3 regions of the Glutamicibacter ectropisis genome follow, and region 3 is predicted to be linked to each of the others. Evidence: riboswitches for the same ligand, from Rfam matches in the RefSeq annotation. Region 3 holds a riboswitch; each other region holds the start of a gene.
The links. Region 3 has a riboswitch for thiamine pyrophosphate ahead of QMQ05_RS12575 (ECF transporter S component). Riboswitches for the same ligand answer to the same signal wherever they lie in the genome.

Region 1 (5,631 bases), 1.0 Mb from region 3:
GGACAAGCGCATGCGCTCACGTAATCCCGGATCCGCGAGCTGCCACGCACTGCGCACCATGTTGATGGCCCGCTCGGTAGCGAGGTCAAACTCATCTGATGCATAGGTGCCCAGCCACTGCTTATACGGATGGTCCTCATGATTGGCCGAGGCCAGCCGCTTACCAATGTCTTGGTAAAGCCAATAACACGGCAAGATCGCCGCAATTAGCTCAGCGTAGCTTTGCTTGGATGCCGACAAATGGTTCACGTAGTTCAACGTGGTGGCACTGGGGTTCGCACTACCTTCCACCAGGTAATTACGATGCAGCTGCAGTTCACCTTCAAGAATCTCACTGGCCGAGTGAGCCCAGAAACGCTGCGCCTCAAGATCTGGTGCGAGGGCACTGGCCTCAGCCAATACCTGCGCGTAACGCTGCAGATACAAGGCATCCTGCGCCAAATAGTATCCAAAGTCCGCTGCTTTGAGGGTGCCATCGGCCAGCTGGTTAATGAACTCCAAGTTATCGATGGAGTCGCGTAACCCTTGAATCTGTTGCCACCACTGATCCATCGGATCAACGGTGCCAAAGAAGTCCACAAAGTGGTTTACCGGGCCGTGCCCACTACCCACATGTAGTTCATCGGCAGCGACAATAGCGCGGAAGAGGTAAGCCTTGGCCTGCTCTAGTGCGCTGACCCAGTCTTGGCTCGATGCAAAGATGGTAGCCAAAGCACTGGACAGGGTACATCCGGTGCCATGGGTATTTTTGGTGTGATGGCGCGGGTTACTGAACTCGGCCAGCACGCCCTGGGCAGAGACCAATGCATCGGGGCACACCTCACCATCAAGATGCCCACCCTTAGCTAAGACCAGTGCGTCATGCTTGGCAGCCAGACGCTGGGCTTGCTCAAGAACCTCGGACCACTGGGTAGCGGCCGGCTCACGCAGGAGACTAGCGAGCTCCAACAAATTGGGGGTGATCACCGAAGCACGGTCCAGCAGGGAATCAAGCGCAGCATCATCATCGAGGAGTCGGTCCCCGCTGGTGGCCACCATGACCGGATCAAGAACGACCGGCGCATCCACGGTATCGAGCCAATCATTGACCGCGAGAATGACCTGAGTATTGGCGAGCATGCCAATCTTGATGGCATCAATCTGTACATCTGCGCTCACAGCTTCTAACTGAGCAAGCACAAAGTGCCCATCAATGGCCTGTACAGCGCTCACGCCCTGCGTATTCTGAGCGGTCAAGGCGGTGATTACACACATGCCGTAACCACCATTGGCGGCAATGGCCTTCAGATCCGCCTGAATACCTGCGCCTCCGGAGGGGTCGGAGCCGGCGATAGAGAGAATATTTTTCACTGTGCCGCCGCCCATGCTGCAACGAGCTGCTCGCTGGCAGACTGCGGGTCTTGAGCGTTACAAACGGCTCGGACCACGGCCAGACCATTTCCTCCACCGGCACGGATCGCTTGCGCATCTTGTGCGGTGATTGCACCAATAGCGACACAGGGCAGTTCGGTCAACGATGCTGCCCGAGCAAACCCGTCAAGACCAATTGGGGTGGGATGATCCTTCTTGGTGGGGGTAGCGCGGACCGCACCGACTCCAAGATAGTCAATGACCTCAGCGTCTAGGTTGGCCTGTGCCAACTGTTCATCGGTTGAAGCACTCAACCCGATGATGCCTTCACCGATGATCTGGCGTGCCAGGCGCACTGGGATGTCTTTCTGCCCAATATGAATTCCACTGACAGCCGCACTGGCGGCGCGAGCCGCTAAGAACACGTCAATGCGGTCATTGACCAGTAGCTTCGCTTTGCCTTCGGTCAGTTTGGCCGCAGCACAGGTCAATTCGAAGAATTCGCGGGCGGTCTCATCTTTGGCTCGCAGTTGGATCCATTCGATGCCACCAGCTACTGCACCTTCGATGACTTCCAGGGTGGTGCGTGGGGTGCAGCTGGCGGTGTTGGCTACTAGGTAGGCGCCGATGTTATCCATGGTTCAATTCCTCGTACTTCAAATTCTCTAGTTCTTCAGGTTCCGTAGCAGCTAAAGCATCAAGGAAGGCCACGGCGAAACTTCCCGGCCCCGTGCTTGCAGCCAAGGCCTTTTCTGCGGCTAGGCCATATAAACCATGGGCTGCGATGGCTGCTTCGAAGGGGTCCTCACGGACTGCGAGCATGCCTGCGTTGAAAGCGCCCAGGGCACAGCCGCCACCGGTGATTCTGGTCAGTCCGATGCCGTTGGTGTGCACCAGCACGGTGCGGTTGGTATCGATGATCGCGTCTGCTTCACCGGAGATGGCAACAACGCACTCATGCTCCTTGGCTAGTTCACGCCCGGCGTCCAAGGCGGCCTGCACGGTATCTGCTGCGTCGACGCCACGGCCACTTGAATCCTTGCCTGCAAGGGCCAAGATTTCAGAGGCGTTACCGCGGATCAGGGTTGGATGATGCTGCACGATGCGCCGTGCAAAGTCGGTGCGTACCGGCAATGCACCCACGGCCACCGGGTCTAAGACCCAAGGGGTGCCGGCAGCGCTCGCCGAGAGAACAGCTTCTTCCATGGCCACCATTTGTTCTGTACTTGGTGTGCCCAGATTGACCAGTACTGCAGAAGCGACAGCCGCAAAAGGGCCAGCTTCTCCGGGCAGATCCGTCATCGCTGGTGAAGCACCCGAAGCGAGTAGAACATTGGCGGTGAAATTGGTGACGACAGTATTCGTCAAACAAAAAACCAAGGGGGAGTGTTGCCGATACTTTTGGGCAACGGTAGGCAGAGTCATGCGACATCCCTCCGCTAGCGTGAACTAGATCAGGTTCGACGGGTTTCATCTCAGTCGGCGTCTCCGACACCCCGTGTCACTGATTTAGAGAGTACGCAGAAGGGTTGCCGAGAACAAATCCTCAGCGTTCACGTCGTGCCACCAAAGCCTTGAGGGTGGCGGCATCAACCTGCTGCGCAGCGGCTAACTCCCACAGATGGTCTACCGCTGCCACGAGGTCTTCGTGAGCGTCAACCGGTTCGCTGAGTTCGTTCACTATGGTTCCGGCGCGACGTCTAGAGGAAATGAGCCCTTCGGCTTCTAACTCCTTGTAGGCCCGCGCCACCGTTCCGGCAGCCACACCAAGATCCGTGGCCAGTGCGCGAACTGTGGGCAATTTACTGCCTGCTACCAGTTCCCCGAGATTGATCAGTGAAGCAATCTGCGAACGAATCTGTTCATAGGGTGCGGTGGCCGCCTCAAGATCCACACTGATATGCGTGCTCATGAGGAGATGGATTTCTGAAGCGACTTGGCTACGCCGCCGGCTGGACGTTCAAGGAATATGACCGCGGGCAACAAGAAGATTAGGACTGCGAGAAAATCTAGTCGGACAGGATATTCGTAACCGACCACCAACATCGCAACGATAGCGGCCGTGATGGTCCGCAAGGAGCGAAGCTCGAAGACTCGGCGATACCAAATTTCCTCGTCTGCCGACACCTCCCATGCAATGTTGGCTCTACGCGAGAACCAAACAAATCCTAGGTGCGCAGCGATCAATACGACTACCAACGCAATGACAACAATCTTACTGGGCGCAACGAACCCCCATAAGTAGTCCAGCGGAGGAAAAATCAAGAAGTATACGCTCGTGACGACGAACAATCCGGCACAAATATATGGCCACAGGGGTAGATGTGCAGAATGTTTGGTGGCGGAAGAAATTTGTCGTGATACCGCATTCACATATCCCAGATACAACGCATTGAGGGCAAGATAAAACAGTGCCGCCCCGGTGAGAATCACCAACATCCAGGTTACACGTTCGCCGGTAGGCATCATGTATTCATCAATCTCAGGCAGGGATAGCCAAGTGATGAAAAGGGCAACGAACGTGAGCGTTGCTGTTGCGAACTGCAGTGAGAGTAACTGGTCACGCAGCCTGTTGAACTGTGTTCTCTTCTTTGTCGCGACATTTTCATAATTTGTCGGCGGCTGCCAAAGAAACATGATGACCGAAATTCCCAGCACAGCGTAGTTTGCTGTCGAGTCCAAGGTGCCGCCGATTCGGGACATGCTTTCCATGTAGTCGATACCTGCACCGGACCCATCGATATAGCGCGAGGACTCATGATGAAACCATTGGGCCTTGTAGTGCAGTGCTTCTCCGGCCTGGACCGCGATCGACACCGTAACGGTGCGGTAGAGGCGGTTCAACCAGGTGGTGCGGAGTAGCTGGTTGTTGTGCTGTGAGATGCCCGGCAGTGGTTTGCGCCGAAGAATAACAATGGAAGCGATCACCGCTGCCAATATGAGGAATCCTAGGCTCGCATAGAGGAACGGTAGGACCTCGCCTGCGGCACGCAAACCGTCCTGCGAAGGGCTGCTGGAGTAATAGTCATCGGTGCTGATTTCAAGTTCGGGTACCGGTGCAATGGCTGTGACATCCCGAACCGAGTAGAGGCTCACGCAAGCTAAGACCAGGACGATGAGCAACGTAGCCACTAGCTTCTTGGGTATGGGACTGGTCAAGGAACGTGGGGTGAGGGTCGCGGTGCGTAGCGGTTTTAATTTGCGTGGCCAGGTGTACTGGCTGGCGATATAGATGAAGGCGATCCACACGCCCGGGGTGGCTGCCACTGCAATGCTCACAGTGGTATCGAGACTACTTTGCTCATCAATTGGAACGTTGATGGTATCACTGAACCAATTTGATGAGCTGCTGGCGAAGAAGCCAATGATTGCGCACCAAAACGCATGCTGTCGTGCGCTATTGAGCAAGTTACTGTCATTGGTTGGACCAAGATCCGCAACAAAAAATAAACGATCAGTGCAGCTACCGCAAACGTGCCGAATTGTGATGGCAGAGATTCCATGTATTCCTCCCGAAGACCTTTAATGTATCAAACACTTGATACATAATGAATGCGGAGAGGAATTATTTGATGAAAAACCCTCGGGGTGCCGTACGCTCAAATCATGGGTCTGTTTACTTCCACTCCAATGCCGGAACCTGTTGGCGATTCCGCCCCTCCGGTAGATGAGCATCCGTCGCGTATTGCCACGGTTCTGAACCATCTGCGCCGTTCAGCCGACGCGCGAATTACCCACCCGCGCCGCTTCCGAGTACAGCAACTGCGAGCACTGGAAAAGATGCTGGAAGAGCACCTTGATGACTTCTTGCAGGCACTCAACGACGACCTCGGAAAAAGCCCCACCGAAGCAAAATTTGCGGAGGTTGATGTGGTGCGCGCAGAAATCGACTTTGCGCTGAGGCACCTGGCCGAGTGGATGGACAGTACCGGCGTGAAAGTGCCACTCGCGCTACAACCGGCTATCGCCAAGATTGAACCTCGTCCCTTGGGTGTTGTTTTGATCCTGGGTGCCTGGAACTACCCATTGCAGTTGGTCCTTGCACCGCTGGTGGCGGCCATTGCCGCCGGCAACGCAGCGGTAATCAAACCCTCGGAACTTGCCCCAGCAACCTCGGGAGCCCTAGCGAAGTTCCTTCCCTTGTATCTCGATGAGCGTGTCTTCGCTGTCATTGAAGGAGGCGTAGACACCGCGACCGAACTATTGGCGGCGCGCTGGGATCACATCTTCTACACCGGAAGTGAGCGGGTGGCGAAGATTGTCGCCATGGCGGCAGCTAAG
Region 2 (5,631 bases), 150 kb from region 3:
TGACACCGAGTCCTACGTGCACCGTATCGGCCGTACCGGCCGTGCAGGTCGTTCGGGTGACGCGATCTTGTTCATGACCCCACGCGAAAAGTACTTGCTGCGTGCCATCGAAAAGGCAACCCGCCAGCCGGTGACCCAGATGCAGCTTCCTTCCTTGGATTCGGTCAACAACCGTCGTATCCAGAAGTTCACCGATCGCATCGATCAGACCATCAGCGGTCAGGACCTGACTACCTTCCGCGAAATCGTCGAGAAGTTTGCAGCTGACCACGAAGACCTGGACCAGCTGGAAATTGCTGCTGCTCTTGCCTTGATGGCTCAGGGTGGACGCCCACTGCTGATGACCGAACCAGTGATCCCTCCTTCGAAGAAGGCTCGCATGGATCGCGACCGTGCAGATCGTGGCGAGCGTGGCGAACGCGGTCCTCGTGCTCGCAAGACCGCTGCTGAAGGCAACGCTATGTACCGTCTGGCCATTGGCCGTCGTAACCGCGTACAGCCAGGCTCGATCGTTGGCGCTTTGGCTAACGAAGGTGGCTTCAACTCCTCCGAAATCGGTGGCATTGAAATCCGCTCGGATCACACCTTGGTTGAATTGCCAGCAGAGCTGAGCAAGGACCAGTGGCGTGCACTGTCCAAGACCCGCATCGGCGGCGAACTGATCAGCATGGAGCTGGACTCCGGCCGCAAGCCACGTCGTGACGACGATGGCGACCGCGGTGGTTACCGTGGTGGACGCGGTGGCGATCGTGGAGGCTTCCGTGGTGGCCGCGGTGGTGGCTTCAACGACCGTCGTGGTGGCGGCGAGAAGCGCTTCAGTGGACGTGGTGGCAAGGATCGCTTCAGCGATTCGGGTCGCAGCGGTGGCCGTCGCGACTACTAAGTCAATGGCTTACGCAACTAACTAGTTTGCGCAGCACAACGCCCCTGGCTCAAGCTTTTCAGCTTGAACCAGGGGCGTTGTTTGCGCTTAGGGCTGGTGGAGCCCTAACGCTCCTACGGGGCCGTGCTGCCTACCGGAATCTCGTCTCCGAGATATACTTTTCCGCCGCTTTCAATAAACTCTCGGCTCTTCTGTGCCATCCCTGCGAGAGCGGCCTGAGCTTCCGCTGACCCATACTCATCACGAATGTCTTGCGAGATGCGCATTGAGCAGAACTTAGGACCACACATGGAGCAGAAGTGTGCCGTTTTGGCTGGTTCTGCAGGCAACGTCTCGTCATGGAATTCCTGCGCAGTCACAGGATCCAGACTCAATGAGAATTGATCATTCCAGCGGAACTCGAAACGTGCTTTGCTCAGAGCATCATCACGGGCACTAGCCCCGGGGTGGCCCTTGGCTAGATCTGCCGCATGAGCCGCGATCTTGTAGGTGATCACACCGGTTTTGACATCGTCGCGGTTGGGCAATCCAAGATGTTCTTTAGGAGTGACATAACACAGCATGGCCGTGCCATACCGAGCGATCTCTGTGGCTCCAATGGCGCTGGTGATGTGGTCATAGCCCGGAGCAACGTCGGTGACTAGGGGACCCAGCGTATAGAACGGCGCCCCGTCACACAGCTCCTGCTGACGCTCTACATTCTCTCGGACCAAGTGGAAAGGAATGTGCCCAGGTCCTTCGACCATGACCTGCACGTCGTACTTCCACGCACGCTTCGTCAATTCAGCAAGGGTATCTAGCTCAGCGAATTGCGCCGCATCATTGGCATCCGCGATAGATCCTGGGCGTAGTCCGTCGCCTAAGGAGAAAGCGACATCGTACTGGGCAAAAATTTCACACAGTTCATCAAAGTGCGTGTAGAGAAAATTCTCTTGATGGTGAGCTAAGCACCATCCGGCCATAATCGATCCACCGCGCGAAACGATGCCGGTAACTCGGTTGGCGGTCAGCGGGACATAACGCAAGAGCACCCCGGCATGGATGGTCATATAGTCCACGCCCTGTTCGCACTGCTCGATGACGGTGTCGCGGAAAATCTCCCAGGTCAGTGCGTTTGCTTCACCATCGACTTTTTCCAGAGCCTGGTAGATCGGTACGGTGCCGATCGGCACTGGAGAGTTACGGATAATCCATTCGCGAGTGGTGTGGATGTCATCTCCGGTAGATAGATCCATGACCGTGTCTGCGCCCCATTTGGTGGCCCACTGCAATTTGGAGACTTCTTCGGCAATCGAGCTCGTCACCGCCGAGTTACCGATGTTCGCGTTGATCTTTACCAAGAACGCTTTGCCAATGATCATTGGCTCGGACTCCGGATGATTGATATTCGAAGGAATAATCGCTCTTCCGGCAGCGAGTTCGCTACGCACCAGTTCCACATCGCATTCTTCGCGCAGTGCAACGTAACGCATTTCGGGCGTGATGATGCCAGCACGTGCGTAGTGCATTTGAGTCACCGTAGCCCCATTAGCGGCCCGGAACGGGGGAGCGGCTCTTCCAGCCCATTCCTCGCTTGCGGTACCGCGACGGACCGCTGAGCGACCGTCGTCATGCAGGTTTCGTTCGCGCCCCGCATAGGTTTCAACATCGCCTCGGTCAAGAATCCAAGATTCTCGAAAAGGTCTCAGCCCCTGTGTTGGTTCGCTGCCCGGCCCACTGGTGCGATATACCTGCACCGGTTCGTTGGGCTGGCCGTTGGGGGAGTCCGCAAGAGAAATTTGCGTGACCGGAACTGAAATACCCTCGGATTCGCGGAACGCGAGAGAGTGGGCAGAATGCTGTTCAAATTGTTCCATTAAGAAACTCACTTCCTTCGCCGGCATTATCCGGACAGGTTCAACGGTCGCGGACGGCTGCAGTCCGATCTCAGCCCCTGCCAAGGGGCTCCCGTGTGGTCGCAGACGACACTAGCATGAAAATTTCTGCCTGAGTCAAACGCCCGTCCCAAAATGACGAACGCTCTGCGAAGAGTATCTTGTGAAAAATGAAGAAAATCCGCTCAGATGCGGGAAAGAATAATGGCTTCGTGAAAACGAAAAGAGAGACAACCTGAATTCAGATTGTCTCTCTTATTTCGAGCCCCCTGCCGGAATCGATCCGGCGACCTCGTTCTTACCAAGAACGCGCTCTACCACTGAGCTAAGGGGGCAACGAGTAAATACTCTACACAGGTTTTTGGAGTTTTCAAAATCCTGAAAGCGTTTGTTGTTGAGGTCACAAGATTCCTACTCAAGTCCAGAATAAATAGTGAGGTGTGGCCTAGTTTCGGGGTTGCATGAGTGGGCCTCGTGGAGGGGGAAAATTGTTGTTCATGAATTGGCAATGACGAAACCAAAAGTGTTGGACCGCGCGAGATGCCTGGTGTCATTTGTTGGCCAGGTTCAGGGGAGCTAAGTAGTGGTCTTGAAGGATTGACTGGCTAGAGCGCAGTGAATGCGGGGAAAATTTAGTCATGAATTGAAAGCAGTAATAATCGTGGATTGACCAGTAAATTCCCATCAGTGAGCATCGTCACCAAAGCACTTTTGTGCCACTGATCGTCCCGCATGGGATTAGAAGATGCCGGTAGTGGCATTTGACTAGGTATTATTCGATTTTCGCGTGTTGATCTGAGCCCTGCAGTGCCGATTTTTGTTTGCGCGTGAATCCGTGTAGAGTATTTACTCGTTGCCCCCTTAGCTCAGTGGTAGAGCGCGTTCTTGGTAAGAACGAGGTCGCCGGATCGATTCCGGCAGGGGGCTCTGAGTGAGAAGCCTTCTTGGCTTCTACTGGATAGCTTCTCACTTGTGGCGGCGTAGCTCAGCTGGTTAGAGCGCACGACTCATAATCGTGAGGTCCCGGGATCGAGTCCCGGCGCCGCTACAGATTCAGTCCCGAAATCCTTACGGATTTCGGGACTTTTTCATTTTCAAAAGTATGTCGAATGAAGACAGCCTCCGAGCACGTTGATGTGATGCTCAGAGGCTGTTTGCGGATTAAACCCAGGGCTTACTTCGACTCATTTTTCTCGTGATGATCCTTGCCTGAGGATGCCTCCTTGGCGAGCATGAAGAGTCCTTGAATGATATCGGCATCTACTTCTTGACCGTGAGCGTTTTCGTGATTGGCGTCGTGGCCGTGCACTTCGGTGTGTAGGCGTTGCATTTGCATATCAAGCTTGGTGGCAACCGCTGCTGCCTCAGCCAGTTCCGAAGCCAAGTGCGCTGGAACTTCGCCCTCATACTTGTAGAAAATCTTGTGTTCCAAGCTGGCCCAAAAGTCTTGAGCAATAGTACGAATCTGTAGCTCAACAACGACATTTACCGGTCCATCTGAGAGGAAGACCGGGATTTCAACGATGGCATGCACACTCTTGTAACCGCTGGGTTTCGGATTCTTGATGTAATCCTTGATCTGGATAACGCGGATGTCATTCTGCGCCGTCAAAGTATTGAGAACTTTGTAGATATCCTTCACAAAACTACAAGTAATGCGAACACCAGCGATATCACTGATGTTCTCCCTAATGGCTGTGAGTGACGGATGGATATTTCTCTGGCTCATCTTGCGCATGATGCTCTCCGGAGTCTTCACTCGGGAGGTGATGTGCTCAATGGGATTGTATTTGTGTAAGTAGAGAAACTCTTCGCGAAGAATTGAGACCTTCGTCAGAATCTCGTCGACGGCAAACTGATATTCCATCATGAATCGCTGGAACTCAAGTCTGAATGCCTGAGTCATTTCTTGTAGTTCGGCTGGACTCAGATTTGCCGCAGACGGTAGTGGGATAACACCACTGTTGTCTTCTGGATATGGAATAGAAATCCTAAATCACCTCTACAGGTTGGGGCGATGTCAACAGACATGATCGCTCTATAAATTTTAGAGTAGGTCATCCGGCTAAGAATTAGGTCAGAACAAGACGTGAATCCATCGGGTAAAACACAAACCGTCCTAGTTGACCACTCTGAACAGCTGACTTCGCACCGCACATTTCTTCAATACAGAACGGAACAGTACGGGAAGTGCGCTCAGTAGCGATATGCCGATCGTCTATGGTTGGAAGGGAAACTTCAGGAAGGCATTGATGGATCTCGCTAGCGTTTCTCGGCAACTCTGCCACGGCATCAGCTTCTCACAACACGAGCCAGCGCCAATGCTCCGGCTACGCACAGGGGAGAACTGGAATACCGAATACCTAGAGCTGAATCGCAGCCTGAACTTAGAAGTCGGCGACCTAAAGTTCTGCCTGGGCTACATCACCATGAACCGCGATGGTTCACGCAACGTATTGCCATGCCCCAAAAACAAGGCCTTACGCACCGGAACCCAGTGTGAGAGTTGTCGTAGGCTGGACCATTCCAAATTCATGCATCACTTCCACAAGACCGGTGAAGCACCTGAAGGTATGCGTAAGTATTTGGAGCAGCCACACTTCTTGTACATTGCCAGCTTCGCCCACGGCGCCACCAAGGTAGGAACCACCTCAACGCAAAGCCAATGGACCCGACTTGCACAACAAGGAGCGGTTATTGCCCGCTACATTGCTCGCGCGAATGATGGTACGGCCATCCGCGTACTGGAAGATTTAGTCACCGAGCATGTTGGACTCAGCCAGCAGGTGCGACAAAAATCTAAGATCAAGGGACTAGTGGGCTGGGAATTGGATCACCAGCAACTAGATACCATCAACGAACAGGCAGCCAATC
Region 3 (5,631 bases):
GGTCTGCGAGGGCCGACAGGTGAATCTCTTGGGCGTTGAGCACCTTGACCAAGTGTTCATCGTGAGTCACCGCAATAATCGCGGTGCCAAGATGCAGTTGTTCCACCAGCAGGGAAGCAAGCTCACGCCAAGTATTAGCATCCTGCCCGAACGTTGGTTCATCAAGGATGAGCACCTCAGGGGCAGCAGCCAAGACGGTACCCACGGACAGTCGACGCTTCTCCCCTCCCGACAGGGTAAAAGGATTCGCATCAGCAAGATGTTGTAATCCCAACCGAGCTAGCAAAGAATCAACGCGCGCATCAACCTGCTGCGCATCGTACTTTAGCTCCTGACCGCCACTGGCTTTAGCTCGCAAGGGAGCGAAAGCTAACTCTTCACGCACACTCTGGGTGACAAATTGATGCTCTGGTTCTTGAAACACCGATCCGATGCGCGCAATCAGCGCCCCAGCCTTCCAGCTAAAGGGCGAATTTCCCAAGCCATTGGCTAACGATTCGGTAGCCTGCAGCTCACCTGCTACCGGTTCCAACAATCCGCCCAGGGTCAAGGCCAGGGTAGATTTCCCAGCACCGTTCTCCCCGCGGATCACCGTCGCTGTGCCGGCACGGACCTTCAGGTTCACCTTCTGTGTCCGTGCTGATGATGCGGTACGGGCGCTGATCAGATCATGAGCTTCAAGCAATTGCTCTTGGGGATTAGTCTGTGCCTCAGTCAGTTCTAACTGGTAGTTCGGCACCCATAACCCGGCCTGCGAGAGTTCCGTTCGCAGCTCCTGATCATCATAGAGTCGCTGCGGATCTAGGTCGTGGGCGACGCCTCCGCCAGGTTCCAGCACGATCACTCGATCCATATGCTCAGCCCAGGCATCTAGTCGGTGTTCAACCACAATCAGTGTGGCACCACTTAGTTGGGCTGCGTTGAGTACTGCATCGCGTAAGGGGCGGATGCCCTCGGGATCCACGTTAGCGGTGGGTTCATCAAGCAACATCAGTCCCGGTTGCATCGCAAGGATGCCGGCCAAAGCTAGGCGCTGCTTTTGTCCACCGGATAATTCCTGCGTGCGATGATCCATGGGCAGCATCCCCAAGCCAACTGCCTCCAGGGCTTCAGGGATTCGTTGGCGAATGATTTGAGGATCTACTGCAAGGTTCTCGGCGCCAAAGGCTACATCGTCCGCAACACGGCTTTGTACCACCTGCGTCTCCGGATCCTGTTGCATCAGTCCTACCGGATGCTCTCGGGCAAACGCATCGGACCCGTCGATGAGTAGTTGACCAGAGATCTGTTCGGATTCATCTACTTCTAGCAAGCCCGCCAAGGCGTGCAACAGAGTTGATTTGCCTGCCCCTGAGGGACCTACTAGCAAGACTTTTTGACCAGCAGGAATCTGAACATCCAGTCCGGAAATAGCGGGACGCTCTCGTTCGGCATGCTGCCATCGAAATCCTTTGGCAGTGATTTCGGTACCACGCCTAGTCGTTGCTTTGGCGTCGGCGCTCACTACCGAGCTCATTTTGCCGCCAGTTTTCCAGTTTCAAGATGTGCCCGGCGGCTAGCCAATGCGCTCAACGCACCGGTCTTGGCCAGGCCACGTGTTGCCAGCCAGGACAGCAAGCCGGCAACAATCAGGCCGGAGATCCCGGTAGCGATCACGTGGAAGATCTTCAACGCAGGAGTGTATTCAACGTAGTAGGCCATGATGTATGCCTCGGAAATGCCGGCAAAGAGTCCGGAGAACAGGCCCGCGAGCAGGGAAACGCTAAGGTTCCATTTGCGGTATCGCACCGCCGCGAACACCAGTTCGGCGCCGAGTCCCTGAACGAACCCGGAGATGAGTACTGTCAGGCCGTAGTGCGAACCCAGTAGAGCTTCGATGACTGCCGCCAGCATTTCGCAGTACAGTGCGGCTCCGGGCTTACGGATGATCAGTGCGCCGAGTACTGCTGGGAAGAGCCAGACACCGGTGAGCAATGCGGATGCCGGTGGGAAAGCGACGAAGGCTAGGGAAAACAACCCGTACCCTGCGCTCCAGGCCCAGAAGATGACGCCCGAGGCGACGGCGATGACCGATGCGGTGACGATGTCAACCACGCGCCAACCGGTACGCTGCTTGGCTACTGCTTGATTCATTAGTGGTCCTCCTATATCAAGGAGGGGAGATGCACGGATTTTGGACGCACTGCGTCCTATCCGCATCCGAGATGCTCGACTTCCTTCGCCGGTACTAACCGGAGCAGGTTCGAGGGTCTGCGATCCATCGCACTCTCAGCGTCTTGCGACTTCACAAATGAAGTCTGACGCTCCCCTGTCGGAAAATTACTGCTCCCCCACCATACCGCAGGTATGCTGGGCAGAGGAACGATAAGTCACTACGTTGAAGCGAGGGCAAGATGAATACAGTGCAGAAACTTGCTACCACGGGTATCTCGATTGCCGCCGGTTTTGTCGGCAGTAAGCTAGTTGATCAGTTGTGGAAGGGTTTTACCGGAAACAAGGCTCCCCGCAAGGGTAGCGAAGAGGCCGCCGAGGCTTCGTTGCGTCAGGCTCTTGGATTCGCAATCTTCTCATCCATTGTCGCTGCCACCATTCAGGTGTTGGCTGACCGCGGCACCAACAAGGTTGTTGCGCGTCTAAGCAAGTAGTACTTAAAGCAACGGGCATCCCACCAATGGTGGGATGCCCGTTGCTTGCTTCTACCGTGGATATTACTTCTTCTCTTCCTCCGGTACTTCAATAACACCCGTAGCTGGCATGCTACTGACCTTATCGACCACGAGCTTCAGCTCATCAGCGTAGAGTGAGTCCTTTGCTGCGTGCTTGGTTCGATAACCAGAACGACCAATCATGTGCGCTGATACCGGGGCCGTGAGCAGCTGCATTCCCCACGCCAAGGCGAGTACGGGAACCACTGCCCAGCTGCGCAGGTGAATCGCGAGCCCGGTGAAGATCAGTAAGAACCCGAGCACCTGGGGTTTGGTGGCTGCGTGCATTCGAGTGAGCATGTCTGGAAAGGTCAGCAGACCGATGCCAGCGATCAAGGACATCAGGCAACCCAGGATGAGTAATACTGCCACGAGAATGTCGAGGAACATTTCCATTATGCGTTCCTCTGGTCAGAGACGTAGCGCGAGACCGTCACCGAACCAATGAAGCCCAAGGTGCAGGCGGCCACCACAAAGAGTAGGAAGTCAGTGTGTTTGTTGTAGATCATCTCTAGGCACAGGGCTACCGAGATAATCAGGAGCATCACGTCCAAAGCCAGAACGCGGTCAAGAATCGATGGTCCCTTTGCCACACGGATGACACAGGCGATGGACGCTAGACCCAACATGATGCCACAAATCCACATCACGATTTCTATCATTTTTTGCCCTTCATTCTCATCAGATTCGGTCCGCATTCGTGCTTGATCGCATCAAATTCATCATGGCTGCCAATCGCCATAATCATCCGGCGTTCGATGTCACGCACGGCTTCCCGGGCGCGCTCCATGTCCTGTTTTGACTCAATATTGATGTAGTGCAAATACAGTGTTGATGAGCTGCGGTCCACGTCAATGACGAAGGATCCTGGGATCAACGTCAAGACGTGGCCCACCGTGGTAACAATCAAGTCCGAGTCGGTACGCAAGGGAACCGCAATGACTCCACTGCGTGTTTTTTTGCCTCGGAAGATCGCCAGGCGTGCCACCTGATAGCTGGCCACAAAGACCTGCCCAATGAACCAAATGAATAGCTGCACGCAGTACCAAATGTTTACTCGGCCCGAAAGAACCACCGGAGGCAACGGGAACAGCGTGACAATGACCAGCGAAACAATGACTCCGAAGATCAGGTTTGCTGGCGAAAAATCTTGCCACAGTGCGCACCACACAAAAATCAGCAGCGCCAACAGTGGCCATTCCTGTTTGAGTGTAGCCCGGTGGCGCACACCGGAGGTATCTAGCGCATCATCAATACGCTGATCACGAGGTTGCATGTTCTTAGTCGGCATCATCCCTCCAATCAGAATGACAGGATCGCACTAATGTACGGTTCGCGGGCGATCAACTGTGCGGCGACGCGTTCACAGAATTCGAAAATTGGTCCCGCAAATACGGTCAAGGCAATACCAGCGACCACCAGTGACCCGGTCGCATAGCGCATACCCCATGGCAAAGATTCTGCTTCTAATTCTCGCGCCAATTTGAGACCTAAGCCAGGGTTCTGCGCACCACCAGCGGCAGTTTCAGCGGCCACTTGAGCGGCCTCGTGCACGAGTTCTGGATTTGGGGCCTCAGCATCGGCTGCACGGCGCCAGAAGATACGAGCCCACACACGAATGATCGCCAAGAGGGTCAACAAACTGGTCAGTAGCCCGGCTCCTACTGCCACCCAGGTCAGTGGGTCAGCATCCTGCACTGCCGCGTGAAGCAATCCGAACTTCCCCAAGAACCCTGAGAACGGTGGAATACCGCCCAAGTTGATGGCAGGAATGAAGAAGAGCAACGACAGGGCCGGGGAAAGCTTTGCCAGCGAGCCAAGCTTGGTGACATTTGAGCTTCCGGCACGACGTTCAATCAGACCGGCCACCATGAATAGCGAAGTCTGCACAATGATGTGGTGCCCCACGTAGTAGATGGTCGCGGCGATCGCTAGCGGTCCCCCAACAGCGACTCCAAAAATCAGGTAGCCAATGTGGCTGGTGAGGGTGAAGGACAACATACGTTTGAAGTCCGTCTGTGCCAGCGCACCGAGAATACCGATCACCATGGTCAGCGTAGCCACGACCAGTAGCCCGGCGTTGACCGCGCCGCCCGGGAAGAGCAAGGTTTCGGTACGCACAATCGCGTAAACACCCACCTTGGTCAACAACCCTGCGAACACTGCGGTCACCGGGGCCGGGGCCGTCGGGTAGGAGTCCGGAAGCCACAGGGACAGCGGGAACACGGCCGCTTTAATGCCGAAGGCAATTAGCAGCAGGACGTGCAGGATCAGTTGTGGCCCTTGGTCTAGATCGGGTAGCTTCACCGCAAGGTCAGCCATGTTCACCGTACCGGTGGCCGCGTAGGTCATTGCGATGGCCATCAGGAAGATCACCGAGGAAACCACCGACACCACCACGTAGGTGGTACCGGCGCGGATACGTTCAGCCGTTCCGCCCAGGGTCAGCAAGACGTAGCTGGCGGTGAGCAGGATTTCGAATCCGACATAGAGGTTGAAGAGGTCGGCTGCCAAGAAGGCGTTGGACACGCCAGCAAGAAGGATCAGGTAGGCCGGGTGGAACACCGACACCGGGCCTGGTTCATCGCCATCGGCCAACCCCTGGCTCGTGGCGAAGAACAACACGGCCAGCGAGACAAGGGTAGAAATCAGCAGCATGAACGCGCTGAACCCATCGACCATCAGGGCGATGCCGAATGGTGAATCCCAACCACCGATGTGGATGGCGTAGCTTTCGCCTCCCCAGACCGCTGCCAACATCCCAGCTTCGAGAACGAGAGTCAGGCACAGAATGCCGATCGTAATCAGGCGTTGTAAGAGCACTTGCCGACGGGCCAAGAACGCGGCGCCCGCACCAATAATGGGTAGGACTACTGCTAAGGGTGCTAGATCAAGAAAATTCACTCTTCCCCCTCGCGCACTGGGC

Region 1: it holds a riboswitch for thiamine pyrophosphate, as region 3 does, so the genes downstream of both, thiM (hydroxyethylthiazole kinase) here and QMQ05_RS12575 (ECF transporter S component) in region 3, are expected to answer to the same signal.
Region 2: it holds a riboswitch for thiamine pyrophosphate, as region 3 does, so the genes downstream of both, thiC (phosphomethylpyrimidine synthase ThiC) here and QMQ05_RS12575 (ECF transporter S component) in region 3, are expected to answer to the same signal.

The regions. Positions count from the first base shown of each region.
Region 1 is NZ_CP125942.1:73,438-79,068, forward strand. It holds gene thiD (bifunctional hydroxymethylpyrimidine kinase/phosphomethylpyrimidine kinase) at 1-1,365, opposite strand, end outside; gene thiE (thiamine phosphate synthase) at 1,347-1,988, opposite strand; gene thiM (hydroxyethylthiazole kinase) at 1,981-2,775, opposite strand; TPP riboswitch at 2,765-2,859, opposite strand; gene QMQ05_RS00360 (GntR family transcriptional regulator) at 2,897-3,262, opposite strand; gene QMQ05_RS00365 (hypothetical protein) at 3,259-4,629, opposite strand; gene QMQ05_RS16935 (glutamate-cysteine ligase family protein) at 4,804-4,899, shown strand; gene QMQ05_RS00370 (aldehyde dehydrogenase family protein) at 4,957-5,631, shown strand, end outside.
Region 2 is NZ_CP125942.1:2,522,736-2,528,366, reverse strand. It holds gene QMQ05_RS11880 (DEAD/DEAH box helicase) at 1-883, shown strand, start outside; gene thiC (phosphomethylpyrimidine synthase ThiC) at 997-2,739, opposite strand; TPP riboswitch at 2,735-2,844, opposite strand; tRNA gene QMQ05_RS11870 (tRNA-Thr) at 3,021-3,092, opposite strand; tRNA gene QMQ05_RS11865 (tRNA-Thr) at 3,613-3,684, shown strand; tRNA gene QMQ05_RS11860 (tRNA-Met) at 3,732-3,805, shown strand; gene QMQ05_RS11855 (GTP pyrophosphokinase) at 3,932-4,663, opposite strand; gene QMQ05_RS11850 (DUF2797 domain-containing protein) at 5,010-5,631, shown strand, end outside.
Region 3 is NZ_CP125942.1:2,677,534-2,683,164, forward strand. It holds gene QMQ05_RS12570 (ATP-binding cassette domain-containing protein) at 1-1,516, opposite strand, end outside; gene QMQ05_RS12575 (ECF transporter S component) at 1,513-2,133, opposite strand; TPP riboswitch at 2,197-2,320, opposite strand; gene QMQ05_RS12580 (DUF4235 domain-containing protein) at 2,394-2,645, shown strand; gene mnhG (monovalent cation/H(+) antiporter subunit G) at 2,709-3,101, opposite strand; gene QMQ05_RS12590 (monovalent cation/H+ antiporter complex subunit F) at 3,101-3,367, opposite strand; gene QMQ05_RS12595 (Na+/H+ antiporter subunit E) at 3,364-3,999, opposite strand; gene QMQ05_RS12600 (Na+/H+ antiporter subunit D) at 4,008-5,609, opposite strand; gene QMQ05_RS12605 (Na(+)/H(+) antiporter subunit C) at 5,606-5,631, opposite strand, start outside.